One region of the Acidovorax sp. GW821-FHT10A04 genome, then DNA from elsewhere that is predicted to be linked to it. Evidence: predicted binding sites of a transcription regulator. Region 1 holds the regulator's gene; each other region holds the start of a gene.

Region 1 (3,268 bases):
GCACATGGCCAGGCAGTGCGGGCCGCCGGCCAGGCCCATGAGCAGCGCTGTCCAGCCCAGGGTGGCCAGCATGGTCAGATGATCCGGGAGAAGCGGGCGCGGTTGCGGTCCGCTTGAAGATAGCGGTCGAACACCATGGCGATGCCGCGCACGAAGAACCAGCCCATGGCCGAGACGAAGATGCCCTCGTCGGTCACGCTGACCAGGCCCTGCTCCTGCAGGCCCGCCAGTTGCTCCAGCTCGGCCGCGAAGGTGCGCCTGAAATCGATCAGCCAGCCCGCCTCGATGGACTCGAACAGCAGCTCGCCCTGGCACATCAGCGCCATGATGACGGCGCGGCGCACCAGGTCGTCGCGGTTCAGTGCCAGGCCGCGCACCACGGGCAGGCGGCCCTGGTCCAGCAGGTCGTAGTACTCGTCCAGGGTCTTGGCGTTCTGGCTGTAGGTGGCGCCCACCCGGCCGATGGCCGACACGCCCAGGGCGATCAGGTCGCAGTCGGGCTGCGTGCTGTAGCCCTGGAAGTTGCGGTGCAGCCGCCCCTGGCGCTTGGCCACGGCCAGCGCGTCGCTGGGCAGCGCGAAGTGGTCCATGCCCACGTACACATAGCCGGCGTCCATGAACTGCTGCAGCGAGCGCGAGAGCATGGCCACCTTGGAAGGCGCCGCCGGCAGCTCCGCCGGCACGATGCGCCGCTGCGGCTTGAAGCGCTCAGGCAGGTGGGCGTAGGCATACAGGGCGATGCGGTCGGGCCGCAGGGCCTTGACCTGCTCCAGCGTGCGGTCGAAGGACTCGGGCGTCTGCCGCGGCAGGCCGTAGATCAGGTCCACGTTGACCGACTCGAAGCCCAGGCTGCGCGCCGCCTCCACCAGCACGAACACCTGCCCGGCCGGCTGCACGCGGTGCACGGCCTTCTGCACGTCGGCATCGAAGTCCTGCACGCCAAAGCTCAGGCGGTTGAAGCCCAGCTCGGCCAGCACCGCCAGACGCTCGGCCGTCACGGTGCGCGGGTCCACCTCGATCGAGTATTCGCCGCCCGGCGCAAACGTGAAGCTGCGCTTGAGCACCGCCATCAGCTCGCGCAGCTTGTCGTCCGACAGAAAGGTGGGCGTGCCCCCGCCCAGGTGCAGCTGGCTCACCACCTGGCCCGTGCCGCAGTGGGCCGTGTGCAGCTCCACCTCGCGCGCCAGGTAGCGCAGGTACACGTCGCCCCGGTCGTGGTGTTTGGTGATGATCTTGTTGCAGGCGCAGTAGTAGCACAGCGACTCGCAGAACGGAATGTGCACATACAGCGACAGCGGCAGCGCCTTGCCCGGCGTGCCCGCCTTGCGCTGGGCCAGGGCCAGCACATAGTCGCTTTCGCCAAAAGCCTCGACGAAACGGTCGGCCGTGGGGTAGGAGGTATAGCGGGGGCCCGGCACGTCGAAACGGGTCAGGAGTTCGGGCGTCACAGCGGTCATGGGGAGCGTTTCCTTGTTGGATATGCACTTTGCCGCAGGCCTGCGCCCCCGTCCTTGACCTGGATCAAGTGTTGCGAGGCCCACAGGGCCCACAATTTGATTCATGTCAGCCACCACCACGCTCCTCTCGCCGGATGCGATCCGCTCGCAACCCCCAACAGCTGCTGCCCCCATGAACCCGCTCACCATCAAAGTCGCCTGCTCCAACTGCAACCTGCGCGAGCTGTGCATGCCCGTGGGCCTGAACGACGCCCAGTTGGAGCGCATCGACGAGATCGTGGCCACGCGGCGCAAGGTCAAGCGCGGCGGCACGCTGTTTCGCAACGGCGAGACCTTCACCTCGCTGTACGCCATCCGCACCGGCTTCTTCAAGACCTGCGTGGCCACCGAGGATGGGCGCGACCAAGTGACGGGCTTTCAGATGGCGGGAGAGATCATCGGGCTGGACGGCATCGTCAACGACCACCACACCTGCGACGCCGTGGCGCTGGAGGATGCCGAGGTCTGCGTGATGCCCTTCGACCGCATCGAGGAACTCTCGCGCGAGGTCACGGCCCTGCAGCACCACGTGCACAAGATCATGAGCCGCGAGATCGTGCGCGAGCACGGCGTCATGCTGCTGCTGGGCAGCATGCGCGCCGAGGAGCGCCTGGCGGCCTTCCTGCTGAACCTGGTGCAACGCCTGCATGCACGCGGTTTCTCGCAGTCCGAGCTGGTGCTGCGCATGACGCGCGAGGAGATCGGCAGCTACCTGGGCCTCAAGCTCGAAACCGTGAGCCGCACCTTCTCGAAGTTCGTCGAGGACGGCATCGTCGAGGTCAAGCAGCGCCACGTGCGCATCCTCGATACCGATGCGCTCAAGCGCATCGTCAATTCGCAGACCTGTAGCTGAACCTTCAGCCGGGAACCTGCAGGCGGGCCAGCACTTCGACTTTGCCGCTGCGGTCGACCCGCAGGATCAGCGCCTCGCCGGAACTGGTGTTGCCGCCCGCCAGGTCGGACAGCACGAACATGTGGGTGAACCAGGCCTCGAAACGGCCGGGGCGCTCGGATACAGATACCAGCGCCTGGCGCAGTTCGCGCAGATGCTCGGCGCCCGTGGTCTCGGGCGTGCCGCGCGGGGAGCCCAGCGCGGGCCACACCTGGGGCGCGGCGAATGCCAGCGTGGCGCTGTCGATGCAGCGGCACCAGGGGCTTGAAAGCACCCTGGCCGGCTGCAGTTGGCGTTCCTTGAACCATGCACCCGTGCGCCTAGCCTGCGCACGGCCCTGGTCGTTCAGGTTGCGTTGCGTGCTGCAATCGCCCAGGCGAAACCCCGGTGGATCGAAGGTACCCGGCGCCAGGGCATGGCGGAATGCCGCCACCACCCCACCCTCGCGCAGCAGGGCCTCGGCTTGCGAATCCTGGGACGCCCAGGCGCGCAGCGTGGCAAAGGCCAGGCCGGCACCCAGCACGGCGCGCCGGCCCATGGCCGCGTCCAGACGATGATGGGAATGGCAGGACAGCATGAAACTCCCCGTGGCGGACGGAACCGCTGGGCTCCACTGTAGCGGGGAGTGGCCCGATGGCCCCTGCCCGGCGCAAACCTGCAGCGGCCCAGGGGTCTTGGCGGGAGCGTGCGTGCTCCCTCCTCAATCGAGCGAAATGCGCTGCGCCTTGATCAGCTTGTGCCACCGGTCCGTCTCGGTGCGGATCAGGTCCGCATACTGGGCCGGGGTGCTGGCTACCGGCTCGATGCCGAAGTCGATGAGCTTTTGCTTGACCGCAGGCTGGTTGATGGCCGCAGCCACCTGTTTTTGCAGCGAGGCCAC
Region 2 (3,268 bases), on a different contig from region 1:
GGCGTTTGTCCGGCAAAGCCGTAGGCATGCGCCGACGCGGGTTCCATGGTGCGGACTACGCCCCGCAGGCGGGCCCGTTCTTACAGTCTCTCCATCGCATCACGCAAGTGTTCCACGCAATCCGAGTGGATGGCTGAAGCGACATGTTTGGAGGATGCACACCATGAATGAAGACACCATCAAGGGCAACTGGAAGCAGTTCAAAGGCAAGATCACCGAGCAGTGGGGCAAGCTCACCAACGATGACCTCGACGTCATCGATGGCAAGCGCGAGCAGTTCCTGGGCAAGCTGCAGGAACGCCAGGGCATTGCCCGCGACGCCGCCGAAAAGCAGCTCAGCGACTGGCAGAGCCGCCACCCCGACTTCCGCTTCAACGACTGACATGGCCGTGGCGCACCGGTAGCCAGAACCCTCCAGGGCCCAATACCCTGCAGTTGGCGGGCCACCGAATGCACATCGCTCTTTCATCGCCCTACAAGACACCCTGAGACCCCGAGGAGAACACCATGAAATTTGCCCGTACCCTGATCGCTTCCATTGCCGCTGGCCTGCTGGCCACTTCCGCCATGGCCATGACCGACGCCGAGTACAAATCTGCCAAGGACAAGATCTCGGCCGACTACAAAGCCGCCAAGAAGAACTGCGACACCCTGAAGGACAACGCCAAGGACATCTGCGTCAAGGAAGCCAAGGGCGCCGAAAACGTCGCCAAGGCCGAGCTGGATGCCCAGCACAAGCCTTCCGACAAGGCCACGAACAAGGCCCGCGTGGCACGTGCCGATGCCGACTACGATGTGGCCAAGGAAAAGTGCGATGACCTCAAGGGCAACGCCAAGGACGTGTGTGTGAAGGATGCCAAGGCAGCCCACACCACCGCCAAGGAAAACGCCAAGGTCGCCAAGGCCGCAGCCAAGCCCGCCGACAATGCCGCAGAAAAGGGCGCCCAGGTCGCCGAAGCCCGCAAGGACGCCACGGCTGAGAAGAACGAAGCCAACTACAAGGCCGCCAAGGAACGCTGCGACGCCATGAGCGGCGACGCCAAGTCCAAGTGCGTGGACGACGCCAAGCGCATGTACGGCCAGAGCTGAGCGCGCTGAACCCGGCCCCTGCTCCTGCAAGGAGCGGCGGTGCCCCAGGAGAGCCCCGCCCCGTGCGGGGCTTTTGCATTGGCGGCGCTGTCTGACCTGGGTCAAAGCGGCCCGGGCCGGGAGTCCCTAAGCTGGCCCTTCAATGGTTTGCAAGAACGGAATGGCACATGGCAGCACTGGAATGGTCTGACGCACTGGCACTGGACCTGCCGCTGATGGACGAAACCCACGAGGAGTTCGTCGACCTCCTGGCCCAGGTGGAGCGCTCGGACGACGCGCGGCTGCTGGCCCACTGGCAGGCACTCGTGGCCCACACCGAGCAGCACTTCGGCATGGAGGATCGGTGGATGGCCGCCACGCGCTTTGCCTCGGGAAACTGCCACAGCATGCAGCACAAGGTGGTGCTGCAGGTCATGCGCGAAGGCGCCGCGCAGGCGGGGCAGGGCGACCTGCAGGTGCTGCGCATGATGGCCGCCGAGCTGGCGCTGTGGTTTCCCCAGCATGCGCAGACCATGGACGCGGCGCTGGCCCTGCACCTGCGCCGTGTGGGCTTCGACGCGTCCACCGGCGTGGTGAACGCACCGGACGCGCTGCCCGGCGGGCTGGTGCATGGCTGCGGCGGCGCGGGCTGCTCGTCCCCGGCGCAGCCGGTGGCTGCCTGAGCCACCGCCGGGCCCCGTCCTCAGCGCTCCAGCAAGCCGGCCGGGTGGCGCGGCAGCCGCAGGATCGCCATGTGCCACGACAGGTCGCGCAGCGCTGCACGCAGGGCGGCCGAGGCCGGCGTGCCCGGCGTATCCGGTGGGCCATAGGCGGCCCGCAGCACGGCCTGCTTGGCACATTGCAGCGCGGCCCGGTCCTGCGCCCGCAGGGCGGCCAGCAACTGGTCGCGGTGGCGTTGCACGCGCCGGGCCTCGGCACTCGACAAAGACCGTGCGGGCGCAGCGGCAGGCGCTGCCAAGTGCTGCTCCCAGGCCGACGGAGGCTGTCGCGTGGCGGATGTGTTCACGACGGGCTCCCTGGCTGGGTGGCGGTGGCCAACCCAGGTTGGGCGGGCGGGCGGGGCGTGTTGGCAGCCGGGGTCAGTCCGTACCAGTTGACCTTGCGGGTCAGCACCATCACGGCCGCCAGCACCAGGAAGAGCGCGATCGCACCCACGGCCAGCGCGGTCTGCTCCAGCTGCAGCAGCACGTAGAGCAGGCCATACAGCAGGGCAATGGCTGCGCCGAGCGGGATGCCGCGCGCCAGGCTGCCCAGCATGTGGCTCGCGTAGTAGGCCAGCAGCAGCACGCAGGCGGTGGCCGCGATGCCGTAGGCGATGCCGAAGGGCAGGTGCTCCGACAGGCTCACCAGCAGCAGGAAGAAACTGCACAGTGCGCTGCCCACCAGCAGGTACTGTACGGGGTGCACGCGCAGCTTCTTCATGAGCTCGAACAGGCCCACGGCCACGAAGGTCAGCGCGATGAACAGCACCCCGTACTTGGTGGCGCGGTCGGCCAGGGTGTAGGGGTTCACCGGGTCGACGAAGGCCACGCTGAAGCTGTCGGCGCAGTCGCTGGCGGTGCCGCCGCCCGGTGCCGCGTACTCGTTCGGGCTGTCCTGGCCGTTCACGCAGATGCGCTTGCTGTTGGCGATGTCCTGCTGGGCCGTGGTGGCCAGCGACGACAGGCGCCATTGGGCGGTGAACCCGTCTTTCGTCACCTCGCGTTCAGAGGGGAGAAACCGCCCCGAGAACGAGGGATGCGGCCAGCCGCTGGTCATCTGCACCTCGGTGCTGCCGCCCAGGGGCACGATGGAAAGGCGCTCGGTGCCCACCAGTTCCAGGTCCAGCGTGGCCGTCAGGCCCTCGGCCCGGCCGCGCACCGACTCGGGCAGGCTGACATGCAGGCCGCGCGTGTAGGTGGGGTGGAAGGTGCCGGGCTTGAGCGGCAACGCCTGCTCGCCCAGCGTGACCTGGGCCATGCGGATGCCGCGCGCATCGCCCACGGCCACCATCAGGATGGGGGCGCCGCAGTGCATGCGCGAGCCCTTCATGGTGCTTTGCGGCTGCAGGCTGCCAAGCGCACCCCACTGCGCGGTGATGTGCGACTTGAGGTTGAAGGTGTTGACCTTGTGCAGGCCGCGGGCGCGTTCTTCCATCGCGGCGCCGGTGCGCAGCTTGAGCTGCTCGGGCATGGCCGTG
Region 3 (3,268 bases), on a different contig from region 1:
CGGGCTACTCATCGCTGAGCTACCTCAAGCGGCTGCCGCTGGACCAGCTCAAGATTGACCAGAGTTTTGTGCGCGACCTGCTCACCGACCCCAATGACGCTGCCATTGCCCGCACCATCGTCAACCTGGCGCACAGCCTGGACCTGGGCGTGATCGCTGAGGGGGTGGAAACCCCCGAGCAGCGCGATATGCTGGCCAGCGTGGGCTGCCTGCACTACCAGGGCTACCTGTTCGGGCGTCCGGCGCCAGCCAGTGCGCTGCCGCGCATTGCGGCGCAGGTGGTGGTCTGAGCGGTTTGCGCTGCATCATCTCCCCTGCTGGCCGGCGCACCCTGAGCGAGCTGGCTGCGGGCAATGCCGGCGCATAGGCTTTATGCTTGGGCTCCTATGGCCCAAGTCACTTTTTCTCCCCCGTTCACCGCACCCTCCGGGACTGCGGCGCAACTGCACAGCGCGGGATTCGCCGTGCTCTCGCCCGCCGATGTGGCGGCCTGGATCGGCTGTCCGCTGTCCGAGCTGCTGGCATTCAACGCCGATTGGCAGGCCTTGCCGCCCGACGAATTCCTCAAGGACGGCGGGCGCTACCGGCGCCGGCGCCATTCCTGCTTCGTGGTGCAGCAGGGGCAGGTGCAGCAGGTACCGCACCGCGCGCATTGGCAGCCTGTGGAGTACAACGCACTGCATGGCGGCATGGAGCGCTGGTTTGCGCCCATGGAGGCCGGCACCGTGGCGCAGCCCGCGTGGTCGCAGTTGCTGGTGGCACTGGCCGGTGTTTCCGACGCGGTGTTTGCACCGGGCCAGGTGCCCCAGGCCTGGTCCGTGGAGGCGCACCAGTTCCGCATCGATACCGAAGGCGGCATCGGCCGGCCCACGCCCGAGGGCGCACACCGCGATGGCGTGGACCTGGTGGCCGTGTTCCTGGTGGCGCGCGAGGGCATCAAGGGCGGCGAGACCCGCGTCTTCGAGGCCAACGGCCCTGGTGGCCAGCGCTTCACGCTCACCGAACCCTGGTCGCTGCTGCTGCTCGACGACGCACGCATGATCCACGAGTCCACGCCCATCCAGCCCGTCGCCCCCGGCGGCTACCGCGATACGCTGGTGGTCACCTGCCGGCGCGGAGGGTTCCAGGGCGCGGATGTGGTCGGGTAGACCGATCCACGTGTGTAGGACAAGGCGTCGTCATGGTGGGCAAATGGCAGGATCGACCGCTTGCTGTTTGATGTCGATCAAGATGCGATGTATGGTGCAGGTTCACACTGTCCCTCATCGCACCAAAGGCGGCGCCCAGGGCCAGCGGACAGCTGGTTGCGGACACCACCGAGGGTGCATTCAATGCAAGGAGAAGACACCATGTTCAAGCACATTCTGGTTCCCATCGACGGTTCCGACATTGCCTCGCTGGCAGTGGCCAAGGCGGCAGGCCTGGCCAAGACCTTTGGCAGCGACGTGACCGCCTTGTACGTGGTCGATCCCTATCCGTTCACGGGCGTGGGCGCCGATTTTGCCTATGGCCAGGCGCAGTACCTGAGCGCCGCCACGGCAGAAGCCAATGCCGCGCTGGAGAAGGCGCGCACCGAGCTCGCGGCCGCCGGCGTGCAGGTCAGCACCGTGGTGGGTGAAGGCCATACCGTGCACGATGGCATCCTGAGCGCCGTGCTGAGCACAGGCGCCGACCTGGTGGTGATGGGATCGCACGGTCGCCGCGGCCTGGAGAAGCTGGTACTGGGCAGCGTGACCCAGCGCGTGCTGGGTGCCGTTCACGTGCCCGTGCTGGTGGTGCGGACCTGAGCCTTCGGCGCCTGACAAAAAAATGGCTCCCGAGGGAGCCATTTTTCATGGGTGCGGTAAAAGCGCTTATTCGATCTTCGCGCCGGAGGCTTCCACGATGCCCTTCCACTTGGTGTAGTCGGCTTTGAGCAGGGCGTTGAGTTGTGCGGCCGACATGGCTTCGGGTTCGGCGCCCTGGGCGTGGATGGCGGCCTTCATGTCCTCGGTGGCCAGGAGCTTGTTGATCTCGGCATTCAGGGCCGTGACCACGCTGGCCGGTGTGCCAGCGGGGGCAAACACGCCGTACCAGGTGCTCACGTCGAAGCCCTTGAAGCCCGATTCGGCCACGGTGGGCACGTCGGGCATGGAGGAGCTGCGCTTGGCCGAGGTCACTGCCAGGGGACGCAGCTTGCCCGACTTGATCTGGCCCATGGCCGAGGGCACGGAGGACATCAGCAGGTCCACGTTGCCGGCCAATGCATCCATGAGCGCGGGGTTGGATCCCTTGTACGGGATGTGGCTGAGCTTCAAGCCCGCGGCCTTCTCGAACAGGTCGCCGGCGAGGTGGATGGAGGTGCCGTTGCCGGGCGAGCCGTAGGTGACAGTGCCGGGGGCCGCCTTGGCGGCGGCGACCACGTCGGCCAGGGTCTTGTACTTGGAGTTGGCGCTGGTGGCGATGACCACGGGCGTGTAGGCTACGTGGGCCACGGCGGTCAGGTCCTTGGTGGGGTCCCAGGGCAGGTTCTTGTACAGCCAGGGGCCGATGACCAGGTTGTCCTTCTGGCCCATCACGATGTCGTAGCCCGTGGGCGCGGCCTTCACGGCTTCGCCGATGCCGATGGTGCCGCCCGCACCCGCCTTGTTGTCGGCGACCACGGTCCACTTGGCGCTTTCGGTGAGCTTGGTGGCCACCAGGCGCGAGAGGATGTCGGTGCCGCCGCCCGGCGGGAAGGGCACGATCAGGCGGATGGGCTTGTTGGGGTAGCCGGCAGCGGGAGCGGGCGCCTGGGCATAGGCGGTGGCGCCCAGGGCGAGGGCCAGCGCACTAAAGGAAATCAGGGTGCGAATCATGGTGAAAGATGTCTCCGTCGGTTCAATGGTTGGGCGCGGCTGCTTGGCGCGCGCTCCACTCTGCTGATCTGGGCCAGCACCTCGCCATGATCGCTGATCCGGCGCGGGTGCTGCCTTGCCAATGCGGGGTGGCAGCATCGCCGGTGGCGATGGCAGCCCCGGGTTATCAGATGCGCTCGAAGATCGCGGCAATGCCCTGGCCGCCACCGATGCACATGGTCACCAGCGCATAGCGGCCCTGCACGCGCTGCAGCTCGTGCAGCGCCTTCACGGTGATCAGCGCGCCCGTGGCGCCGATCGGGTGGCCCAGCGAGATGCCCGAGCCATTGGGGTTGACCTTGGCCGGGTCCAGGCCCAGGTCCTTGGTCACCGCGCAGGCCTGGGCGGCAAAGGCCTCGTTGGCCTCGATCACGTCCAGGTCGGCCACCGTG

What was found. The regulator FNR, encoded in region 1, switches genes on or off when oxygen is low (the NO sensors DNR and NnrR bind a similar motif). The targets are predictions, from matches to a motif close to TTGATNNNNATCAA.
Region 2: a site for FNR is predicted at 1,181-1,194, ahead of AC07PF_RS27625 (hemerythrin domain-containing protein). Genes of this name have one in related genera too.
Region 3: a site for FNR is predicted at 1,216-1,229, ahead of AC07PF_RS22695 (universal stress protein). Genes of this name have one in related genera too.

What each region holds. Positions count from the first base shown of each region.
Region 1 covers NZ_JBWKNZ010000006.1:189,991-193,258, forward strand. Annotated here, with positions in the region: gene AC07PF_RS14960 (sulfite exporter TauE/SafE family protein) at 1-72, opposite strand, end outside; gene hemN (oxygen-independent coproporphyrinogen III oxidase) at 75-1,457, opposite strand; gene fnr (fumarate/nitrate reduction transcriptional regulator Fnr) at 1,630-2,349, shown strand; gene AC07PF_RS14975 (histidine phosphatase family protein) at 2,354-2,926, opposite strand; gene AC07PF_RS14980 (Bug family tripartite tricarboxylate transporter substrate binding protein) at 3,089-3,268, opposite strand, start outside.
Region 2 covers NZ_JBWKNZ010000017.1:21,372-24,639, reverse strand. Annotated here, with positions in the region: gene AC07PF_RS27635 (CsbD family protein) at 164-382, shown strand; gene AC07PF_RS27630 (hypothetical protein) at 508-1,089, shown strand; gene AC07PF_RS27625 (hemerythrin domain-containing protein) at 1,257-1,751, shown strand; gene AC07PF_RS27620 (hypothetical protein) at 1,772-2,095, opposite strand; gene creD (cell envelope integrity protein CreD) at 2,092-3,268, opposite strand, start outside.
Region 3 covers NZ_JBWKNZ010000011.1:222,376-225,643, reverse strand. Annotated here, with positions in the region: gene AC07PF_RS22705 (EAL domain-containing protein) at 1-290, shown strand, start outside; gene AC07PF_RS22700 (2OG-Fe dioxygenase family protein) at 387-1,148, shown strand; gene AC07PF_RS22695 (universal stress protein) at 1,350-1,787, shown strand; gene AC07PF_RS22690 (tripartite tricarboxylate transporter substrate binding protein) at 1,854-2,837, opposite strand; gene bktB (beta-ketothiolase BktB) at 3,004-3,268, opposite strand, start outside.